Regions from separate parts of the Colwellia sp. SU-HH01172 genome, predicted to be linked through region 3. Evidence: predicted binding sites of a transcription regulator. Region 3 holds the regulator's gene; each other region holds the start of a gene.
What was found. The regulator FNR, encoded in region 3, switches genes on or off when oxygen is low (the NO sensors DNR and NnrR bind a similar motif). The targets are predictions, from matches to a motif close to TTGATCTAGATCAA.
Positions count from the first base shown of each region.

Region 1: napF (ferredoxin-type protein NapF) is a predicted target of FNR. The motif match lies at 2,221-2,234, and genes of this name have one in related genera.
Region 2: AC27JP_RS19985 (DUF3149 domain-containing protein) is a predicted target of FNR. The motif match lies at 6,188-6,201, and genes of this name have one in related genera.

Region 1 is NZ_BAAJMB010000005.1:191,422-198,284, forward strand. It holds gene prfC (peptide chain release factor 3) at 1-83, opposite strand, end outside; gene AC27JP_RS14430 (BlaI/MecI/CopY family transcriptional regulator) at 338-724, shown strand; gene AC27JP_RS14435 (M56 family metallopeptidase) at 717-2,009, shown strand; gene napF (ferredoxin-type protein NapF) at 2,338-2,841, shown strand; gene AC27JP_RS14445 (TIGR02808 family protein) at 2,834-2,971, shown strand; gene AC27JP_RS14450 (chaperone NapD) at 3,036-3,338, shown strand; gene napA (nitrate reductase catalytic subunit NapA) at 3,335-5,824, shown strand; gene napG (ferredoxin-type protein NapG) at 5,874-6,635, shown strand; gene napH (quinol dehydrogenase ferredoxin subunit NapH) at 6,635-6,863, shown strand, end outside.
Region 2 is NZ_BAAJMB010000010.1:84,607-91,469, forward strand. It holds gene gspM (type II secretion system protein GspM) at 1-86, shown strand, start outside; gene AC27JP_RS19945 (type II secretion system protein N) at 86-829, shown strand; gene yrfG (GMP/IMP nucleotidase) at 883-1,557, opposite strand; gene nudE (ADP compounds hydrolase NudE) at 1,699-2,253, shown strand; gene cysQ (3'(2'),5'-bisphosphate nucleotidase CysQ) at 2,253-3,071, shown strand; gene AC27JP_RS19965 (YceI family protein) at 3,185-3,769, shown strand; gene AC27JP_RS19970 (YheU family protein) at 3,872-4,111, opposite strand; gene AC27JP_RS19975 (hydrolase) at 4,108-5,079, opposite strand; gene AC27JP_RS19980 (flagellin) at 5,183-5,872, opposite strand; gene AC27JP_RS19985 (DUF3149 domain-containing protein) at 5,991-6,122, opposite strand; gene AC27JP_RS19990 (acyltransferase family protein) at 6,255-6,863, opposite strand, start outside.
Region 3 is NZ_BAAJMB010000004.1:259,566-266,428, reverse strand. It holds gene AC27JP_RS12630 (heavy metal translocating P-type ATPase) at 1-49, shown strand, start outside; gene ccoS (cbb3-type cytochrome oxidase assembly protein CcoS) at 46-261, shown strand; gene AC27JP_RS12620 (sulfite exporter TauE/SafE family protein) at 270-932, shown strand; gene fnr (fumarate/nitrate reduction transcriptional regulator Fnr) at 984-1,703, shown strand; gene uspE (universal stress protein UspE) at 1,870-2,802, shown strand; gene AC27JP_RS12605 (methyl-accepting chemotaxis protein) at 2,896-4,776, opposite strand; gene AC27JP_RS12600 (malic enzyme-like NAD(P)-binding protein) at 4,964-6,205, opposite strand; gene AC27JP_RS12595 (hypothetical protein) at 6,395-6,863, opposite strand, start outside.

The DNA.
Region 1 (6,863 bases), on a different contig from region 3:
GTGATCGTCGTTTTACCCGCATCAGGGTGACTAATAATTGCGAAGGTGCGTCGTAAGTCGACTTCCTGCTGTTGTACAGACATGCAAATTACCTGTTAGTAAGTGGATGAAAAAAATTAGCTTAAATTTTAAAGCGCAACATTATAGCGAAAACGAGGGCGAAGGGCAGTAACTATATCTTAAGAAATGCGCTTTATTTTCTATTTTTCTCTGCTGAATGGAAAATTAGTCGATGAAAGCTTGACTTTAATGATTACGGCTGTAATTCTTTAGCTATGGATTACATTTGTAATCAATGTGTTTTTTGTTTCTCAATATAGTTTTGGAGTTAGGTTTAATGGAACAACAAATGGTCGATATCAGTAAAGCAGAATTTGAAGTGTTGGAAGTGCTATGGCAAGAACATCCTGCGGCGGCAGCTGATATTGTCACACGCTTAAATGAGAAAAAAACTTGGCATGAAAAAACGGTGAAAACCTTATTGAATCGTTTAGTGAAGAAGCAAGCGGTAAGCTTTGTTAAAGAGCAACGACGCTATCTGTATTCGCCATTATTTGAACGAGAACAATACACGCAACAGGCCAGCAAAAGTTTAGTTGAGCGCTTATTTAGTGGTGAAATATCTCCTTTGGTCGCTGGATTTGCTAAAAACAAAACGCTTAAGCGAGATGATGTAGAAGCCCTTAAATCCTTAATCGATCAGTGGGAAAATGAACATGATTGAATCGATATTGAGTCGTGTTGTTGAGTCGTTAGTTCCGTTAACGCTAGTGTTAAGCATTTTATTAGTTATGCGGCCATTATTGCTCAGGTATTTAGGCGCTAATACTATGTATTTTACTTGGTTGATTGTGCCAATCACACTGGCTAGTTATCACTTTTCTCCTATGCTATTCCCTGCAACAGAAACGTTGTTAGTGGCAAGTGAAATTGACCGAGTCATTGTTACTTCTAAACAAACATTGGCACAGATAAACGATGTTAATTGGTTGATTATTTTAAGTATTTTTGTCTCTGTGTTTTTATTACTACTTACCATGATAGATCATTGGCAGTTTAGACGAACATTATTACCCGCACCTAAGTATTTAGCTGCTGATATTACCAAAACGTTGAAAACCACTATTGGTGCTCGTAGATTAACTCTAGTTGTAAGTGACAATGTCGAAAGCCCAATGCTTGTTGGTTTTGTTTCAGCCAAATTAGTACTACCGAGTAACTTTCTTAATTTATATAACCATGAACAACAGCAACTTATTGTTGCCCACGAAATTTGTCATTTTGATCGCAATGACATTTATTGGAACCTAGCCGCATTTATATTAATCGCGTTATTTTGGTTTCACCCTTTGGTTTGGCTAGCTTATATAAGATTTCGCCGTGACCAAGAACTTTCCTGTGACCAAACCACGCTGGCGCGCAAGCAGTTAGATAGCAGGATTAACTATAGTCGAGCATTGTTAATTACCGCTCAACAAAAGCAGCGATTCGCTTTTGCTCACTTATCGTTTAATGAATATGGAGATAAAACTGTAATGTTAGAAAGAATAAAGCAAATAAAAAACCTTAACGCACTAGGTAAGCCAGCACTGAGCCTTTATGGTGTTGTGATGGCAGCATTGGTAACCAGCGTAAGCTATGCAGGTCATGTTGGTCAGCAAGGCATAGCAGGAGATAGTGCCAAACATAAGAAATCGGTAAACGATGTTTATCCTATTATGCGGGTTGAGCCAAAGTACCCCATTCAAGCGGCAAAAGATGGTGTAGAAGGTGCTGTGCTGCTTAAGTTTGATGTTGATAGTCATGGTATGACAAATAACATTCGTGTTGTTGCGGCAGAGCCTGAAAATGTTTTCGATAAAGCAGCCATGGATGCACTGGCAAAATGGCAGTATGGTTCGAAGAATAGCATGGCGAAATCAGGACTGGTTGTGCAACTTGATTTTCGAATGGAAAAAAACTCTGATAAAGTTTTTCATCTCATTGAACGCATTGAAGTTTCTAAATAAGAATCATTAGCAATTAGGTAAAAAAAGACCACATAGTTGGTCTTTTTTTGTTATTGGACTATAAAAAAGTAACGGCTTTGTCTTTTTGATTAAATAAAACAAAAAATGATTAAAAAACAATGGATAGTCTATGCTTTATATTGATTGATTTTTGTTTTTAAATGTTAACCTTAGTTTAAATAGGGTTTTATTTGTAACGTACTTAAGTATTTTGATTTACATCAAGTTATTTGACTAATAGATATTGTATTGTCGTCACATAATGTTTGGCATTGATAAGTTCTGGTAAGGATAAAAGCCTTACAGGCAAATGTAGTAATAGGTTTCCATGGTTGATTTACGTCGTCGCAACTTTATGCGAGCAAAAAAAGTTTCAACTCCTCCTGCAATTAGGCTGCCTTGGACAGCTGACGAAGCTTTATTTACTCGCGGTTGTACGCAATGTGGTAAATGCCAAACTGCTTGCGAAGAAAATATTATTATCAAAGGTGATGGCGGCTTTCCAGAAATAAACTTTAACGCTGGTGAATGTACCTTTTGTCAACAATGTGTTTTAGCTTGTGATGAGCCATTATTTAACGCTTTCGATACCTCTCCTTGGCAACTTAATATAGAAATTAGCTCAGGTTGCCTAGCAACGAAGCAAATACATTGTCAAATCTGCCAAGATAGCTGCGAAACAGAAGCTATCGTTTTTAAATACCTTCAGGCCTCGGTGCCTCAACCCAATATTATTTTAAATGACTGCAATGGCTGTGGCGCTTGTGTTTCGGTATGTCCCGAGTCTGCAATCAAACTATCAACGTCTTCTTTAGGAGCACAAAATGAGTGAATTAGAACAACTAATATGGAATGTATTGGGGTACTCCTCAATGCCATTTATTTTCTTATTTGGTTTTATTGCCACGGCGATTGTTGCAGTAATTATTTTGAAAATGTTTGGTGCCAAGCCAACCGAGTAACACAGTTTATCTAGGTTTTTGATAAACCTAACAGAATAGAATTTAAATAAAGAGGGCGAATAATGTGATTAATCTTTTAGAAGAAAGCCCCGTAAATATAGCAGGAGTTATGTTTATGGCTCATCCAGAGAAGGCAGAGAAAGTGGCTGCTGATTTGGGCGAGTTCCCTGGCGCAGAAGTTCATGTCAAAGGGGAGAATGGTAGCTTAGTGGTTACTGTTGAATCGATTGAAGGCGAGAAAAATCAAGCACAACGTATTATTGAGACGATTACTGACATGGGTAATGTACCTGGTGTTATTTCATCATCATTAATATTTCATCACAATGACGCTGGCTTACCTCAGCATCAGGGGGAAAAACAATGACTTTAACAAGACGTGATTTTATCAAAGCAAATGCGGTTGCAGCGACAGCTGTTGCGGCAGGTGTTGCGATTCCAGCTTCGGCATCGAATCTGATCACAAAATCTTCAGACAGTGCCATCAAATGGGATAAAGCACCGTGTCGATTCTGTGGTACCGGTTGTAGTGTCTTAGTGGGGACGCAACAAGGCAAAGTAGTTGCTACACAAGGTGACCCAGATGCGCCAGTAAACAAAGGCCTTAACTGTATTAAAGGTTATTTCTTATCAAAAATTATGTACGGTAAAGACCGTTTAACTCAACCGTTATTAAGAATGACCGATGGTGAGTTTGATAAAGAAGGTGATTTTACCCCAGTGAGCTGGGATAAAGCCTTTGATGTCATGGCGGATAAATTTAAAGCGGCGATCAAGAAAAAAGGCCCTACTTCCGTTGGCATGTTTGGCTCAGGCCAATGGACAGTGTGGGAAGGCTATGCTGCTTCTAAATTAATGAAAGCAGGTTTCCGTTCAAATAACATCGATCCCAATGCCCGTCACTGTATGGCGTCTGCTGTTGGTGGCTTTATGCGTACCTTTGGTATCGACGAGCCTATGGGCTGTTATGACGATTTAGAACATGCTGACGCATTTGTGCTTTGGGGCTCAAATATGGCAGAAATGCATCCTATTCTATGGTCACGTTTAACTGATCGTCGTTTAAGTGCACCGCATGTCAAAGTACATGTATTATCTACCTTTAAACATCGTAGTTTTGAACTTGCTGATAACGGTATGGTATTTACGCCACAAACCGACTTGGCCATTCTAAACTTTATAGCTAACTACATTATTCAAAATAATGCCGTTAACGAAGACTTCTTGAAAAAGCATGTCAATATTCGTGAAGGTGTTACCGATATTGGTTATGGTTTACGTCCAACGCATCCATTAGAGCAAGCTGCGAAAAACCCAGGTAAGGGTGGTTCTAAGCCGATGAGCTTTGAAGCTTATGCTAAATTTGTTAGCACCTATACGGTTGAGTATGCCTCAAAACTATCGGGTGTACCTGAAGCTAACTTAATTGAAATGGCGAAACTTTACGCTGATCCAAAAGTAAAAGTCACGTCTTTCTGGACTATGGGCTTCAACCAGCATACTCGTGGTGTTTGGGCCAATAACCTAATGTATAACGTGCATTTGTTAACCGGTAAAATTTCTGAGCCAGGTAATAGCCCGTTCTCATTAACCGGTCAACCGTCAGCGTGTGGTACCGCGCGTGAAGTAGGGACCTTCTCACACCGTTTACCGGCTGATTTAGTGGTTAAAAACCCTAAGCACAGAGCAACGGCTGAGAAAATTTGGAAACTTCCAGAAGGTACTATTCCACCAAAACCAGGTTATCACGCGGTATTACAAAACCGTATGCTTAAAGACGGTAAGTTGAATGCTTATTGGGTGCAATGTAACAACAACGTGCAAGCTGCGGCAAACATGAATGAAGAAACTTTGCCGGGCTATCGTAATCCTGAAAACTTCATTGTGGTTTCTGACCCATACCCAACCGTTACTGCACAAGCAGCTGATCTGATTTTACCAACAGCAATGTGGGTAGAAAAAGAAGGTGCTTACGGTAATGCCGAGCGTCGTACGCAATTTTGGCATCAACAAGTTAGTGCGCCAGGCGAAGCTCGTTCTGATTTATGGCAGTTAGTAGAATTCTCTAAACGCTTTAAAATTGAAGATGTTTGGCCTGAAGAGTTAATTGCTAAGCAACCAGAAGTACGTGGTAAAACCATGTATGACGTACTATACGCTAACGGTAGTGTTGATAAGTTCCCAACGTCTGACTGTAAAGGTGATAGCAACCAAGAAGCTGACCATTTTGGTTTTTATATTCAAAAAGGTTTATTTGAAGAATATGCTAGCTTTGGTCGTGGCCATGCTCATGATTTAGCTGATTTTGACGTCTATCATGAAGCACGTGGCTTACGTTGGCCGGTAGTTGATGGTAAAGAAACATTATGGCGTTTCCGTGAAGGATATGATCCATATGTGGCTAAAGGCAGTGAAGTGCAGTTTTATGGTAAAAAAGATAATAAAGCGAATATCTTTGCCTTACCTTATGAGCCACCAGCTGAGTCTCCAGATGAAGAATTTGACTTGTGGTTAAGTACCGGTCGTGTGCTTGAACATTGGCATTCAGGTTCAATGACTGCTCGTGTACCTGAGCTGCATAAAGCCTTCCCTGATGCGGTGATATTTATGCACCCAGAGGATGCTAAAAAACGTGATTTACGCCGTGGTCAAGAATGTATTATTCAATCTCGTCGTGGTGAAGTACGAACACGTGTTGAAACCCGAGGCCGTAACCGTCCGCCTAAAGGCTTAGTATTTATGCCTTGGTTTGACGCTAAGCAGCTAACCAATAAATTAACACTTGATGCAACTGATCCGCTTTCAAAAGAAACGGACTTTAAAAAGTGTGCCGTTAAAATTATCAAAGCTTAATTACTTTGATGTTTAACGAATCATTTTAATCGGATAACAGAGACGTAACATGACTGCTGATAAACGCCACCAACCAAGGAAAATGTCTAGACGCCAGTTTATAACTGACGCTGGCCGTGGTGTTTGTGGCACTAGCCTTTTAGGGCTAGGGTTGGCTGGCTATGCCAAGCAATCACAAAGTTTATCAGCACAATGTTTACGTCCGCCAGGAGCATTAACAGAAGAAGATTTTCTAGCCGCGTGTGTACGTTGTGGCTTATGTGTAGAAGCCTGTCCTTACGATACGTTAAAGTTAGGCAAGATGTTTGAACCAGTAACCACTGGAACACCTTATTTTGATGCGAGTTTAATTCCGTGCGAAATGTGTGAGGATATTCCTTGCCAAACCGCATGTCCAACCGGGGCAATTTCGCCTGAGTTGGAATCAATTAACGATGCAAAAATGGGGCTTGCCGTCCTTATCGATAGGGAAACATGTCTTAATACGCAGGGCTTACGTTGTGATATCTGTCATCGGGTTTGCCCCTTGATTGATGAAGCCATTACGTTGGAAATTGAGCGTAATACCCGCACCGGCCATCATGCGATGTTTATTCCGACCGTGCATTCAGATTTGTGTACTGGTTGTGGTAAATGTGAACATGCTTGCCCGCTAGAAGATGCTGCGATAAAAGTACTACCACGAGAAATAGCTAAAGGTGAATTAGGCCATCATTACCGTTGGGGTTGGATTGAAAAAGACAAAGCCGGTGGTTCATTAATAGATGAAGTGCTTGATTTGCCTGATCGCTTACCTGGCGGAGGTTCATAATGAAAGCCTCAGTCGGACAAGAAGCTATTGAGTTAAAAGGTTGGTTTGGTGCGCATAAATTTTTGCTGCTACGAAGACTTAGTCAACTCGGCATACTTGCCCTGTTTTTATTAGGTCCTCTGGCTGGGATCTGGATTTTAAAAGGGAATTTGAGCGCAAGTGTTTTATTGGACACTGTGCCCATGACCGACCCTTTTATGTTGTTGCAATCATTTGCAGCAGGTCATA
Region 2 (6,863 bases), on a different contig from region 3:
GGCTGCAAGTTAAGAGTATTGATTTAAGTAAGGCGGAACAACAGGGTGTTGTTCGTGTTCGTCGATTACAATTAGGAAAAAGTTAATGAAAAAGAACTTTGCTATCGTGGCAATTTTTCTCGTTTTATATAGTGTTTTTGTTATTGCACTTATGCCAGCTAGCTGGTTAATAGGGCAAATTAAGTTGCCGAAAAATGTTGCGGTAGCAGGTATTGAAGGCAGCATTTGGCAGACAAAAATTTCACAAGTTATGGTTGATGATATTTTGCTTAATCAAGTGCACAGTTCATTATCACTGTTCTCAGTACTGATGCTAGACCCTAAACTTAATATTACTTTTGGTAATGCATTAGTTAATGGCCCGGAAGGACAACTTAGCGTTAGTGGTTTACTTGCAGAGTTGACCGTTGAAGAAGCCAAAATTAATGTGCCGGCCAATATGGTAACTGCAAAATTGAATTTACCCATTGACGTAGTGGCACATGAAACGCTTGATATTAACATTGCGAGGTTTGTGGCTGGTAGCCCGATTTGTAGTGAACTTATTGGCGACCTGCAGTGGCGTAACGCTGCGGTTACGGCCCTTGATGAAAAAGTAAAACTTGGTAAGTTGTCGGCGACATTAAGTTGTGAGCAAGGCGAACTTATCGCAGAAGTTGAGCCGAAAAATGACTTAGGCCTTAGCTATCGTGCACAAATCAAAAAAGGTGGTCGTTTTGCCGGTAGCGGCTACTTAACACCGGGGACAAAGTTTCCTGAACAACTCAAAGGGGCGTTAAGCTTTTTAGGCAAAGCAGATAAACAAGGTCGTTATCGTTTAAAAATATAACCACCATAAACTCTGCTGTTAGGGTGTATTAATGTCAATCATATAAAGGCGTACTAGGTTAAACTTGTACGCTTTATTTCTACTAAAAGCTCTCGATAATCGGTTATGGCGGGATAATGACTAATGCACCGGCTTTCTTGCTGGCTATCGGGGTTAGCAACGGCCAATAGGTGCTTAATACCATACTGCTTAGCAGAATCTAAAATCGTTAAACTATCATCAACAAATAGCGTACTTTCTAGATTAAAACCGTGCTTTGCTTGTAGCCTTTGCCACAGTAATTGCGATTCCTTAGTGACACCAAATTCATGGGTTGAATATAAGGTATCAAAATATTGATCTAATTCAGTGCGTTCAATTTTTAGCGATAAACTGTCAGGGTGAGCATTTGTAACTAAAACAATATCTCGTCCTGAAGCTCTCAATGCCGTTAAAAAGTCATGTGCATCATCGCGTAACCTGATCAAGTGCTGCACCTCACGCTTCAACTCGGTAATCGACAAGTTAGTTTGCTTGGCCCAATAATCTAAGCAATACCAATCAATGGTGCCTTCAACTTTTTTATAGTGACTTAGTAATAAGTCTTTTGCCTGCTCGAGGCTAATATTCTTACTTTCACTATAACGTTTAGGTAAATGATGAAGCCAAAAATGATTGTCAAAATGCAAATCTAGGATGGTTCCATCCATATCCAGTAAAACAGTTGAAATTTTTGACCAATCAAGCATAGATTTTATCCTAGAAACACGTTTATTATAGGATTATACCCAAGAGGTTTCGCTGTGTATTCAATGTTATTGCAGTTTTACTAAGTTTGAGTTTTTTCCATTGAGGCTTTGCCTCATTTTCTGTTGCGATTAAAGGGCGTTATGAGCACAAATAAACAGTTACCGAAAATTACAGCCTGTAAACAGGTTGCGAAAAGTCGCTTGTTTGCCGTTGAGCAAATTGACCTGAATTTTAGCAATGGTGAAAAACGAGAATATGAACGAATACCGAGTAGTGGTCGAGGTGCTGTAATGATTGTACCTATGCTGGATGCCGAAACTATGTTGCTGGTTCGTGAATATTGTGCCGGTACTCATAGTTATGAATTAGGCTTTCCAAAGGGGCTTATTGATCCCGGTGAAGAGGCATCGACTGCGGCCAACCGAGAGCTGAAAGAAGAAATTGGTTATGGTGCAGAAAAGTTGACCTTCATTCATCATGTTGCCACCGCCCCGGCTTTTTTTGACGCAAAAATGACTATTTTTCTAGGCGAACAACTTTATTCGGAAAAATTAGTTGGTGATGAGCCGGAAGAGTTGGAAGTGGTACCTTGGCGTTTGGCTGACTATCAAGAGTTACTCGCGGCGAGCGATTTTAATGAGGCCCGCAGTATTGCTGCGTTATTATTAGTTAAAGATCACTTGGGAGCTATTTAATGAGCCCAGACAAACTATTATCTATTGCAATTGAAAGTGCTAAAAGTGCAGGGCAAGAAGTTGCTCGATATTATAAACAAAAAGACTTTACCTCAGAAGTTAAAGCTGACAACAGCCCGGTAACAAGTGCAGATATCGCATCAAACGATGTTTTAATGGATAAGCTGAGAACCTTAACCCCTGACATTCCCGTGATCTCAGAAGAAGTTGGTGCTTTGCCGCTGGCTGAACGAGGCAAATGGTCGCGTTATTGGTTATTAGATCCTATTGATGGCACAGGTGAGTTTATTATTGGTAGCGGTGATTTTGCTGTTAACATTGCGCTGGTTGAAAATGGTTGGCCTAGCATTGGTGTTATTCATGCCCCAGATCATCAGCTAACTTATTACGGGCAAAATAATTTAGGCGCTTTTAAAGAGGATAACCTTGCCAGCCATAAAATTCAGGTTGCTGAATACGATGGTAAACGCCGTATAAAGGTTGCTATTAGCCGACGCCAAGATATAAATTTAATGGGGCAATATTTAAATGATGAGTTTTCCTATGATCATATCGCCCTTGGCAGTTGTTCATTAAAGAACTGTTTAATCGCCGAAGGTGGTGCCGACTGTTATTTAAGGGTTGGCCCAACAGGTGAATGGGATACTGGTGCTAGCCATTGTATAATTGAACAAGCGGGTGGCAGCATTATTGATAGTGAGTTTAATCCCTTAACTTATAATCAACGGGAAACCTTAATGCAGCCAGATTTTCTATCATTAGGGAATAAAGCGATACCATGGCAACATGTGATTAAACCGCACCGAGCGATGCGTTAGGCCATTGGGGTAATTGATGATATATTGTCAGCAATTCGCTGTGGTAAAAGTGTTAAGTCGTCGTTAAATATACTAAATATGGTGCAAACCTAAATTAAACAATGGAGTGCTTAATGCGCAAATCTACAAAAATATTGCTAACTCTATTTTCTTTGGCGCTAATGAGCTTACCTAGCTTAGCGGCATGGAAATTAGACAATGAAAATTCACGACTTAATTTTGTTTCAGTTAAAAAAGCCAGTATTGCTGAAAACCACAGTTTTAAAAAGTTAGAGGGCAGTATTGACAATAATGGCAAGGTTAACATTAAAGTTGATTTGACCAGTGTTGATACCAATATTGCCATTAGAGATGAACGGATGAAAAAGTTTCTGTTCGAGTCGGATAAATATCTTTCAGCTTTATTTAATGCTCAGCTAGATAATAAAATGTTGGCGACGCTAAAGGTCGGGGAAAGTCGTGTAACAAGTGTCTCTGGTACATTGAACTTTCATGGTCAAAGCCAAGCCATCATGATAGACGTTAATGTTAGCAAGCTTAGTAAAGACAGCTTGTTTGTGACCACAGTTAAACCATTCTTTATTAAAGCGGATGCCTTCGGTATTGTCGCAGGTATAAATAAACTAAAAGAATTGGCGGCGTTACCTAGCATAGACTATGTTGTGCCAGTGAATTTTTCGGTAACTTTTACTCACTAGTTGCTATTTTCACTACAAGCAAAAAAGGCACTTCAAAAGTGCCTTTTTTGTTTTTGATATCTGCTAATGCCGTAGGATTAGAATTGATATAAAAGCAAAATGTTATTGCTCTTCTTGCTCAATACCTTCCACAAACTGGTCTGCTGGCAAAATATTTACCGTTTCATGTAGTTCAGAATATACAAGTAATGCAGTTCCTTGTGACAACTGCTGATATACCTGCTTAATTTTGTCGCTAAGTGCAACATCTTCACTGCCATACTCGGTGCCTTCTCTAAGCACAAAGTTTTCAATAATTGCCGTTACTGTTTCTTTTGGTAATGTCTCTAATGGAATAATCATAAATGTCTCGAAAAAAATTCGGGTATCCGTGTTTCTAACCAAAATTGTGGTTTGAAAGGGTTGTTACCACTGATAAAGCCAACATGGCCACCACGCTCACTGACTTCAAAGGTGATATTGTCAGGTAATCGTTCAATTGCCGTGGTATTAGCGTGGCACAAGAACGGGTCATCGCTAGCGTGAATAATCAAGCACGGGGCTTGAATATCATTAATAACATCACGACCACTGGCTTGTTGATAATAATCATTTGCGTCGATAAAACCATTAACAGGTGCTGTCACCATTTGGTCAAAATCTCTGATAGAGCGAATAGTTAACAACTTGCTTTTATCGATATTAGTAAGCAAATTAATCTTCATCTTTTCCAAGGTGCTATTTTTTAGCATATCAACAAGGTATTTTTGGTAAACGCGTGAGAAGCCTTGGTTTATCCTATCGCAACAACTTGATAATTCTAGTGGTGCACAAATAACACTGGCGGCTTGATAAATATTTTCTTTTTGTTCGGCCAAGTAACGCGTTAGTACATTGCCCCCTAGAGAAAAGCCAACAATGGCTTTTTTGGCTTGCGGGTAACTGTTAGCTAAATGGCGGCTAAAGAAGTCGACATCGCAAGTTTGGCCGCTATGATAAGACTTTGCCATTCGGTTTGGTCGGCCACTACAGCCTCGAAAATGCATTAAAACCCCAACCCAGCCTTTTGCTTTAATCGCTAAAAGCATGCCCTTGGCGTAATGGCTATTTTTAGAGCCTTCTAAACCGTGTAAAACCGCGATAATGGGCCGGTTGCAATCAGAGCTTACTTTCTCAGTCCAGGCTAAATCGACAAAATCGCCGTCAGGTAGCTCTAAGGTTTCATCGCTGGTTTCTATGCTTTGGTGACGTCGGAAAAATTTCGCCGCCATGGTTTGGATATGGCCATTTTTAAGCCACCAAGCAGGCGAGAATGAACTTTTGGTAAACATAAGGTTATCGAGGCTGAAAAATATAAAAAATTATTGTACGGTAAAACGGCGTTAATGCCCACCTAAGGTCGATAACTTAGTTAAAAGTTGACGGTATGATGCACTAAACTAATTGATTTATTAATAAGCCTTTACGCGACTCTTCATCTTTTTTATTAATAATGGTTGCTTGAATCAATGTCGCCGTTTGTTGTTGTTCGGCTGATGCATTAGCAATGTCTGTGTCTTCAATTCTAGAGCGAGATGCTGACGTATTAACAAATTGCGTGTCATAGGTGGCAACTTGACTGGCTAGTGCATTACTTTCTGCGCCTAAATTGGTGGCGGTTGCGCCTAATACACTGCTTGCGTCAGTTATTGCTTGTTGGCTTGTTGCTGGATCGGTGGCATCTAGGCTAGGTAGAAAGTTATCAACACCCAATGTTTCACTAGCAACGGCGTTAATTTGCTCGGTTAATTGGTCCAATTCACCTTGAATTGCACTACTATCACTTAATGGGTTAGCAGACTGAATGGAAAGTTCGTTGGCACGTTGTAAACTTTCGTTGATGGCACTTATGCCACCAGCTTGGACGTTATTCTGGTTAACTTGATCTTGAGCGTTAAAGCTAAGTTGCTGAGTACTGTTTAGTTCTGCGGTTAATCTTGAGGCAATTTGTAACCCAGCAGGGTCATCAGCGGCTGAATTAATACGTTTGCCAGAGGCGAGCTTTTCTTGTTCTTTTTCCTTATCCTGCTCAAGGCGCTGCAATAGGCTTAAAGAACTCGATGCTTGGTTGACTGATAATTCCATAACACACCTATATACTCATGATCCGCTGCTAGTGAATCATGAGTATAGCAAAATAAGTAAACTCACGCTAAAACTGTACAACCCTATCAGTTGATAGCTAAAGTTGGCTTATTAGTGGTTACTTTTCATCTTCACTTATATGTTTTAAAAAGTAGTAGACATAAAAGCTGCAAATGCCTAATACAATAGCCAAACCAATAAATGAGATAAGTACTACGGGATCATTGATTAGCATATCTATAATGTTCATAACTCACTCCTAGAGAAAAGAAATAGCTTAAGTAAACATTGTAAATAACTCATTCGATTCGATTATTGATTTAGATCACTGTCATATTCACTTTTTCCTTCGGGATAGAATTTTTACGGTTTTAGTTGCGATTTAAATCAAAATCTCGATACCAATAGGTACCACAAGTAAAACTGCAGCAATATAAGCAAAGCGTTGTTGAACTAAGCTATTGTGCTTGTTCATTGTTAAACCAAAGCAGGGTCGTAGAATATTGATACGCTTAATGACTTCATAACTGAACAGACAGGCAATAATGGTGCTTGAAATGAGGAGTAAGGGTTCTAAAGTTGCCCCTAACTGTAGCTTGGACAAGTGGTAGCCAATAACAATAATGAAGGTTTGATGAAGGATATAAAACGGGTATACCGCTTCATTTAAATACTGCAGTTGTTTTGAGTTTTTATTAAGTAACTTATAGGCCAAGGAAAATAATGCCAGAACACCTAAAACACGCAGTAAACTGTAGTTGAACATGCCTAACATTAATAACCATGAATCATGACTTTTTGGGTTTGCAAGCTCAGCTAACCAGATCTGATCGTAAAAATAGATAAAGCTAACATAACCTGCAACAAAACTGCATATTAACCAAATTAAGTTAGCTTCTAGTCTTCGCCAAAAATTTTGCTGCCAGCCAATTAAATAGCCGTAAACCATAAAGGTGAAACCAAGCGGGTAACGTACCTCATTCATAGGCCA
Region 3 (6,863 bases):
CAGTTCAATTTTAGTGGTGAGTAATTCGTTAAGGCTATTAAGAAAATGAGTGTAATTTACGTATTGATCCCTATTGCTATTCTGTTAACGGCTGTTGGTATTTATATCTTCTTTTGGGCGGTAAAAACAGAACAATTCGATGATCTAGAAAAACAAGGCATGAGTATTTTATATGACGATGCCAACGAAAAAAAAGACGAACAAGTTGATAACGACGACGATAATTCCACGATAAATAACGAGCAAGATACACAGAAGTAACCCTTAATATGACCCTAGATTACTTCTCAGCATTTGTTATTGGCTTATTAGGCTCTGGGCATTGTATCGTGATGTGTGGTGGCATTAGTACCATGCTCACCACAGCAATATCGAATGAGGTCAGCAATAACAAATATCGCATTGTTTTTGCCTATAATTTCGGACGAATTTTTTCTTACAGTCTCATTGGCGCATTAGTCGCGTTTACCAGTTCAATGGCGGCAAAAAATGTCGGTTTGCCCATTGCAGCGTTAAAAACTGTCGCTGGCATCTTTCTTATCTTACTCGGTTTATATCTAGGACAGTGGTTAATGTGGTTAAGCCATGTCGAGCATATTGGTAAAAAACTATGGCGCCATATTTCCCCTAATACCAAGAAGTTTATTCCGATTAAAAATACTCGTAGTGCATTTGCCTTAGGGGCATTATGGGGCTGGTTGCCTTGTGGTTTGGTATACTCAACTCTTACCTGGGCATTAGCCAGCGCTAATACTATTAACGGCGCCTTAATTATGTTTTTCTTTGGCCTAGGTACCCTGCCAGCATTACTTTCTGTCTCACTGGGCACTATCAGTATTAAGTCCCTACTGAGCAATACGCTCTTTAGAAAACTCGCCGCTATTCTGGTGATTTTATACGGTATTTATACTATACTTATTGCATATCTATAACGCATCTAATATGATCCACATCATTAAAATGCAAATGAACTATAGGTCATTATGAGTAATAAATCGTGTACAGGTCAGCAACATATTCACTGTCAAAACTGTAGCATTAGTGAGCTATGCATACCGTTTTCTTTAAACGATAAAGAACTCGATACCTTAGATAATATTATCGATCGTAAGCGACCTATTCATAAAGGTGAGCAAATATTTAATGATGGCCAGCCTATGCATGCATTGTACGCCATCCGTTCAGGTACCTTTAAAACCTACACGGTAAACGAGCAAGGTGAAGAGCAAATTACCGGATTTCATTTAGCAGGTGACTTATTGGGTTTTGATGCCATTGCCAATGCAGAACATCCAAGCTTTGCCAAAGCTTTAGAAACCTCTATGGTCTGTGAAATCCCTTACAACACACTTGATACCTTATCTAACAGCATGCCGAAACTAAAAAAACAAATTTTACGCATGATGAGTACGGAAATTCGTGGCGATCAAGAAATGCTAACCTTGCTGAACCGAAAAAATGCCGAACAACGATTAGCAACGTTTATTAGTACCTTAAGTACTCGTTACCATGCTCGTGGTTTATCGGCGTCAGAGTTTCGTTTGTCGATGACTCGCAGTGATATTGGCAACTATATTGGTTTAACGGTTGAAACCATTAGCCGTTTGCTTAATCGTTTCCATAAAAATGGCTTGATCCAAGTTGATGGCAAACTCATCACCATTTTAGATATTGATAAATTAAACGAGTGCGCAGCGCTTTAACCCCTTCTTACTTTTCTAAATTTCCTTATTGAAACAATTCACGCTATGCTTAGCGTGAATTGTTGTTTATCTTAGAGACGATAATAATTTGATTTAAAACAACTATTATTGACTCAAAGTGGTCTATTGTTATAGTTACAGTAGACAATTGATAAAGGAATTAGATATGGAAAAGTATCAAAAAATACTCGCTATTGTTGACCCAACAACAGAAGATCAAAAAGCTTTAGAGCGTGCACTAGAATTGGCCCGTAAAACAGGCGCTAGCATTACAGCATTTTTGACCATATATGATTTTTCTTATGAAATGACCACCATGCTTTCAAGCGATGAGCGAGAGGCTATGCGTCAATCGGTGATCAACGACAGAACTCAATGGTTACAGTCAATTATCTCAGAGCTTGATGTTGCTGAACTCAGTATTGATTGCCAAGTTATTTGGCATAACCGCCCCTTTGAACAAATCATTGAGCAAGTGCTTAAAAATGGCTACGACATCGTTATTAAGGGCACGCATCAACACGATAAACTAAAATCAGTCATCTTCACACCGACTGATTGGCATATTTTACGTAAATGCCCATGTCCAGTGTTACTGGTGAAAGAACATTTATGGCCAGACAACGGCAATATTGTTGCGGCACTCAATATTGGTAGTGATGAAGAAGAACATCGCTCACTAAACGATAAAATTACCGCCGAAGCCAAACAGTTAACCAAAGTAATGAAAGCTAACTTACACTTAGTTAATTCTTTCCCTGGTACACCCGTTAACATCGCCATTGAAATTCCTGAATTTAATGCCAGCGATTATAATCGTTCGATGTTAAAGCATCATGAAAATGCCATGTTTGAACATGCTAAAGCATTTAATATAAGTAAAGAAAACACTCATATCAAAGAAGGTTTACCAGAGGACGTTATTGAAAGCCTGGCTAATGACTTGGACGCTGAATTAGTGATTCTAGGCACCGTAGGCCGAACGGGATTATCTGCGGCCTTGATTGGTAATACCGCTGAGCATGTTATTGATCGGCTAAACTGCGATGTGTTGGCATTAAAGCCAGATGGTTATATTTCCCCGCTTGATGTCGAGTAGCTCACGACAGTTAATATTTTCTTTTAGAAGCTTGAGCAGAGTCAGTCCTCTGCTTAACTTTTAAAATAAGAAAATTATGACTTTCCTCCAGCTTTATAAGGTAAATCTGCCGATTAGATCTTTTAGAGTATTAGACTCTTGATGTAAGCCATCACATAATTCTTCTGACTTGACCATGTTTTCTTTGGTTTGATCGGCAGAATTAGCAATCATTACGATATTTTGACTTATTTCTGACGTGGCTAATGTTTGCTCTTTTGTAGCCGATGCAACAGAGGTATTCATTTCGGTCAAGTTAACAATTTCGCTGGCAATATTATCCAGCGTACTGCCAGTTTCTTTCAGCCTTTCCGCACTTTCAAGAGTATTTTTACTGCCTAGTTCAATCGAAGATACTGTGGTAGAAGCTTTGGCATTTAGTGTTTCTATCATGTCATTAATTTGTTCTGTCGATTCTGCCGTGCGTTTGGCTAATGTTCTCACTTCATCGGCAACAACAGCAAAGCCTCGCCCTTGCTCTCCTGCTCTAGCGGCTTCAATAGCAGCATTGAGTGCCAACAAATTGGTCTGCTCAGATATGCCCTTAATAACATCTAAAACATTGGTAATGGACTTAATTTCACCAGACAGTTCAGTTACCGACTCAACCGATGTTGCCATTGATGTCTCTAAATTGCCCATCTGCGCTATGGTGTCATTAACAAACTGAGCGCCATTTTGGGTCGTTGCTTCAGTCGCCATTGCAATTTCAGAAGCGCCTTTGGCATTATTTGAAATATCTTGCACGGTGACTTCCATTTCATTCACCGCTGCTGCAACCGTTTGCGTATTAGAAGACTGCCTTTCTGCAAGACCTGCCGCGCCTTGTACTTTCTCTTGCACAAGTTCGGCGATATCTTGCACATGTGTTGCAGAAATAGACACTTGCTTAAACATCTCATGAAGCTGCTGTAAAAATAAATTAAATTTTGTCGCTAAAATCCCAACTTCATTACTCTCATTGGCTGGTAATCTTGCCGTTAAATCACCATCCTTTTCGGTCAGTGCGGTTACCGCATCGGTAATTTCTTCTAGTGGCTTAAATATTTGCCTCGCCAAAATCCTAACTAATGCAAAGCCTATTAATGCTATGACGATACCAAAAATTATATTTTTATTAATGGCTTTATTAAGCGGCCCAGATAATTGCTCTTCAGGGATCTCGGCAACTAAATGCCAATCTAAGGAATCGAGAGAGGTGCTCGAAATCACATACTCTTCAGCATTTATTTTTTTAGTTACCAGTTTTCCTGCTTGCATTGCTAACAGTTCAACAGACTGACCTATTTTAGTCTTGTCACCATGCAGCATGATCTTGCCATCATTTGAAACTAAGTAAACTAGCCCTGACTTACCAATTCGATGGTTACTAACTAAGCTGGTCATCGAATCTAAAGATAGTCCTATGCCAGCGACAGCAACTCGCTTGCTATCAACAACCACAACATAGTTAATAAAGACAACAACTTGATTGGTCAATTTATCAACATCCAAACTTAGCTCAAAGGTTTTATCAGATGCTAGAAAATTATAAAACCAGCTATCATTTTGCTGATCAACTTGCCGGGTAATACCTGCATCGGTGTAATAGTTGCTCGACTGAAGCGACACGATATAGGCACTAATGGCTTTATTCTCTTGCTTAATAACCGACAAGTAGTCAATAAAAGCGGCTTGTTGACTTAGCTCTTCATTGTTTTTAAGCCAGCTACTAACAAATGAATTTTGCGCGATTTCTTTAGAGACCATGATGGGAATTGCGAGCTCTAATTCAATGCCGTTTTTTACTTCGTTTAGTGCCGTTGGTAAATCAACTCTAGCAAGCTTTTCTTCGGTATGGCTACGTATGCTATTGGTGAAAAGTAAAGTTGATACGGTTAAGGGCAGGAGCATGGCTAGGATTAATCCAGCATATACTTTTTGTTTCAATAACATGAATAATCACCTAAAGTTCATTTTGCCAAGTCATAGTTAAAATGAATGTATAATGCCTTGCTAATGCAGCGAGTTTAACATTATGAATTATCAATACATTTACCTAATCACTTTCTCAAGCCTAGGATATAAAATGCAGATATACAAAAAACTCACAAACAAATTCAAGGCTAAATACTAAATATCGTTACTCACAATAACGCTCTGGCATTGCTAGTGCCGCGACACCAGAGTCTACCGCCGCTTGAGCAACGGCTTTTGCCACATTGTTGCATAACCTAGGATCCATAGGACGTGGAATAATATAGTCTTTTCCAAAGCTTAAATGCTCTTCACCAGTAGCTTTTAAAACGCTGTCTGGCACTTGTTCTTTGGCTAATTGACCAATCGCGTGCACAGCGGCTATTTTCATAGCACTATTTATTTTTCTCGCCCGAACATCTAATGCACCTCTAAAAATAAACGGGAAGCACAAAACATTATTCACTTGATTTGGGTAGTCAGAACGCCCCGTTGCCATGATTAAGTCATCACGCACCGAGTGAGCAAGCTCCGGCTTTATTTCAGGATCGGGATTTGAGCAGGCAAATACAATCGGCTTACTCGCCATAGTCAATAGTTGCTGCTCAGTTAATAAATTTGGTCCTGAAACACCAACAAAAACATCGGCGCCAGCAATGGCGTCATCTAATGTCCGTTTATCAGTATTATTGGCAAATAACGATTTATATTCGTTTAGATCCGTTCGACGCGTATGCACAACACCTTTGGTATCTAACATATATATTTTTTCTCGTTGGGCGCCACATTCAATAAGCAACTCCATACACGCTATCGCGGCCGCACCTGCCCCCAAGCAAACAATAACCGCGGTATTAATATCTTTTTCTTGAACTTCTAAGGCATTTAGCATCGCCGCTGCGGTTACAATGGCTGTGCCGTGTTGATCATCATGAAAAATGGGGATTTTACAGCGCTGCTGTAAAGCTTTTTCAATAATAAAACAGTCTGGCGCTTTAATATCTTCTAAATTGATACCACCAAACGTATCGGCAATACTGGCAACGGTATTAATAAACTCGTCAGTGGTTTTATGAGTCACTTCAATATCATAAGAGTCTATATTGGCAAACCGTTTAAATAATAATGCCTTACCTTCCATCACAGGTTTTGATGCCAAAGGCCCTAAATTTCCTAAACCTAATACGGCACTACCATTAGATATCACGGCAACGGTATTGCCCTTGCCGGTATATTTATATACATCATCGATATTATCAGCAATTGCTCGACATGGCTCGGCAACTCCTGGACTATAGGCTAGTGATAAGTCGTCACTGGTTTCTGCTTGGGTAGTGATTTCCACCGCTATTTTTCCAGGCGTTGGGTAGGCGTGATAATTCAACGCCCGTTGTTTAAAGTCGCTCATAGGTAACCTTTATTGAGTTGAGTTAAGCTAAATAATGATGGTGACTAAATCACCAATAAAAATTACTCGATAAATAAGTAATCAGATAAAATGCTAGCTGCATGTCAAATACAGCTAGTTTAGGCACAACTTAAATCGCAATAAGCTGTCGTGTAGAACGTGGAATAAGTGTGGTTTGAGTATCCTACTTTAGAAACGCCAAACCGCTAAAAATTGCACGGTATTGTCATCAGTGTCTTTTTCACCTAACTTGTTTTGCCAATATTGATATTCAATTCCGACAAATAATTGCCCAGCTTTATTCCCTAATGCTTCACCTAAATCTAAACGCACTTGCGGTTGAAACAATATCCAAGATTCTAGTTCAGTGCTGCCAAAGTTATTGGTTTGCTGACGACCATCGATATATTCTAAATGACCTTCGATACTCCAACTCGTTGAGCCAATTTTAAACGGGTAAGCCCATGAAAAATCAATCATAAAGCTTGAATCTTCGTCAACAACGGTAAAAACCGAAGACGAAGCACTACCGCCACCTTGATGTATGTAACTCGTCACATCCACCTGAGCAAAGGCAAAGCCGGGCAAGTCTAATGAAAATCTAACACCAGGTAACAACCATGAACTATCAACCTCTGGGGCGAAGTTGACACCGGCA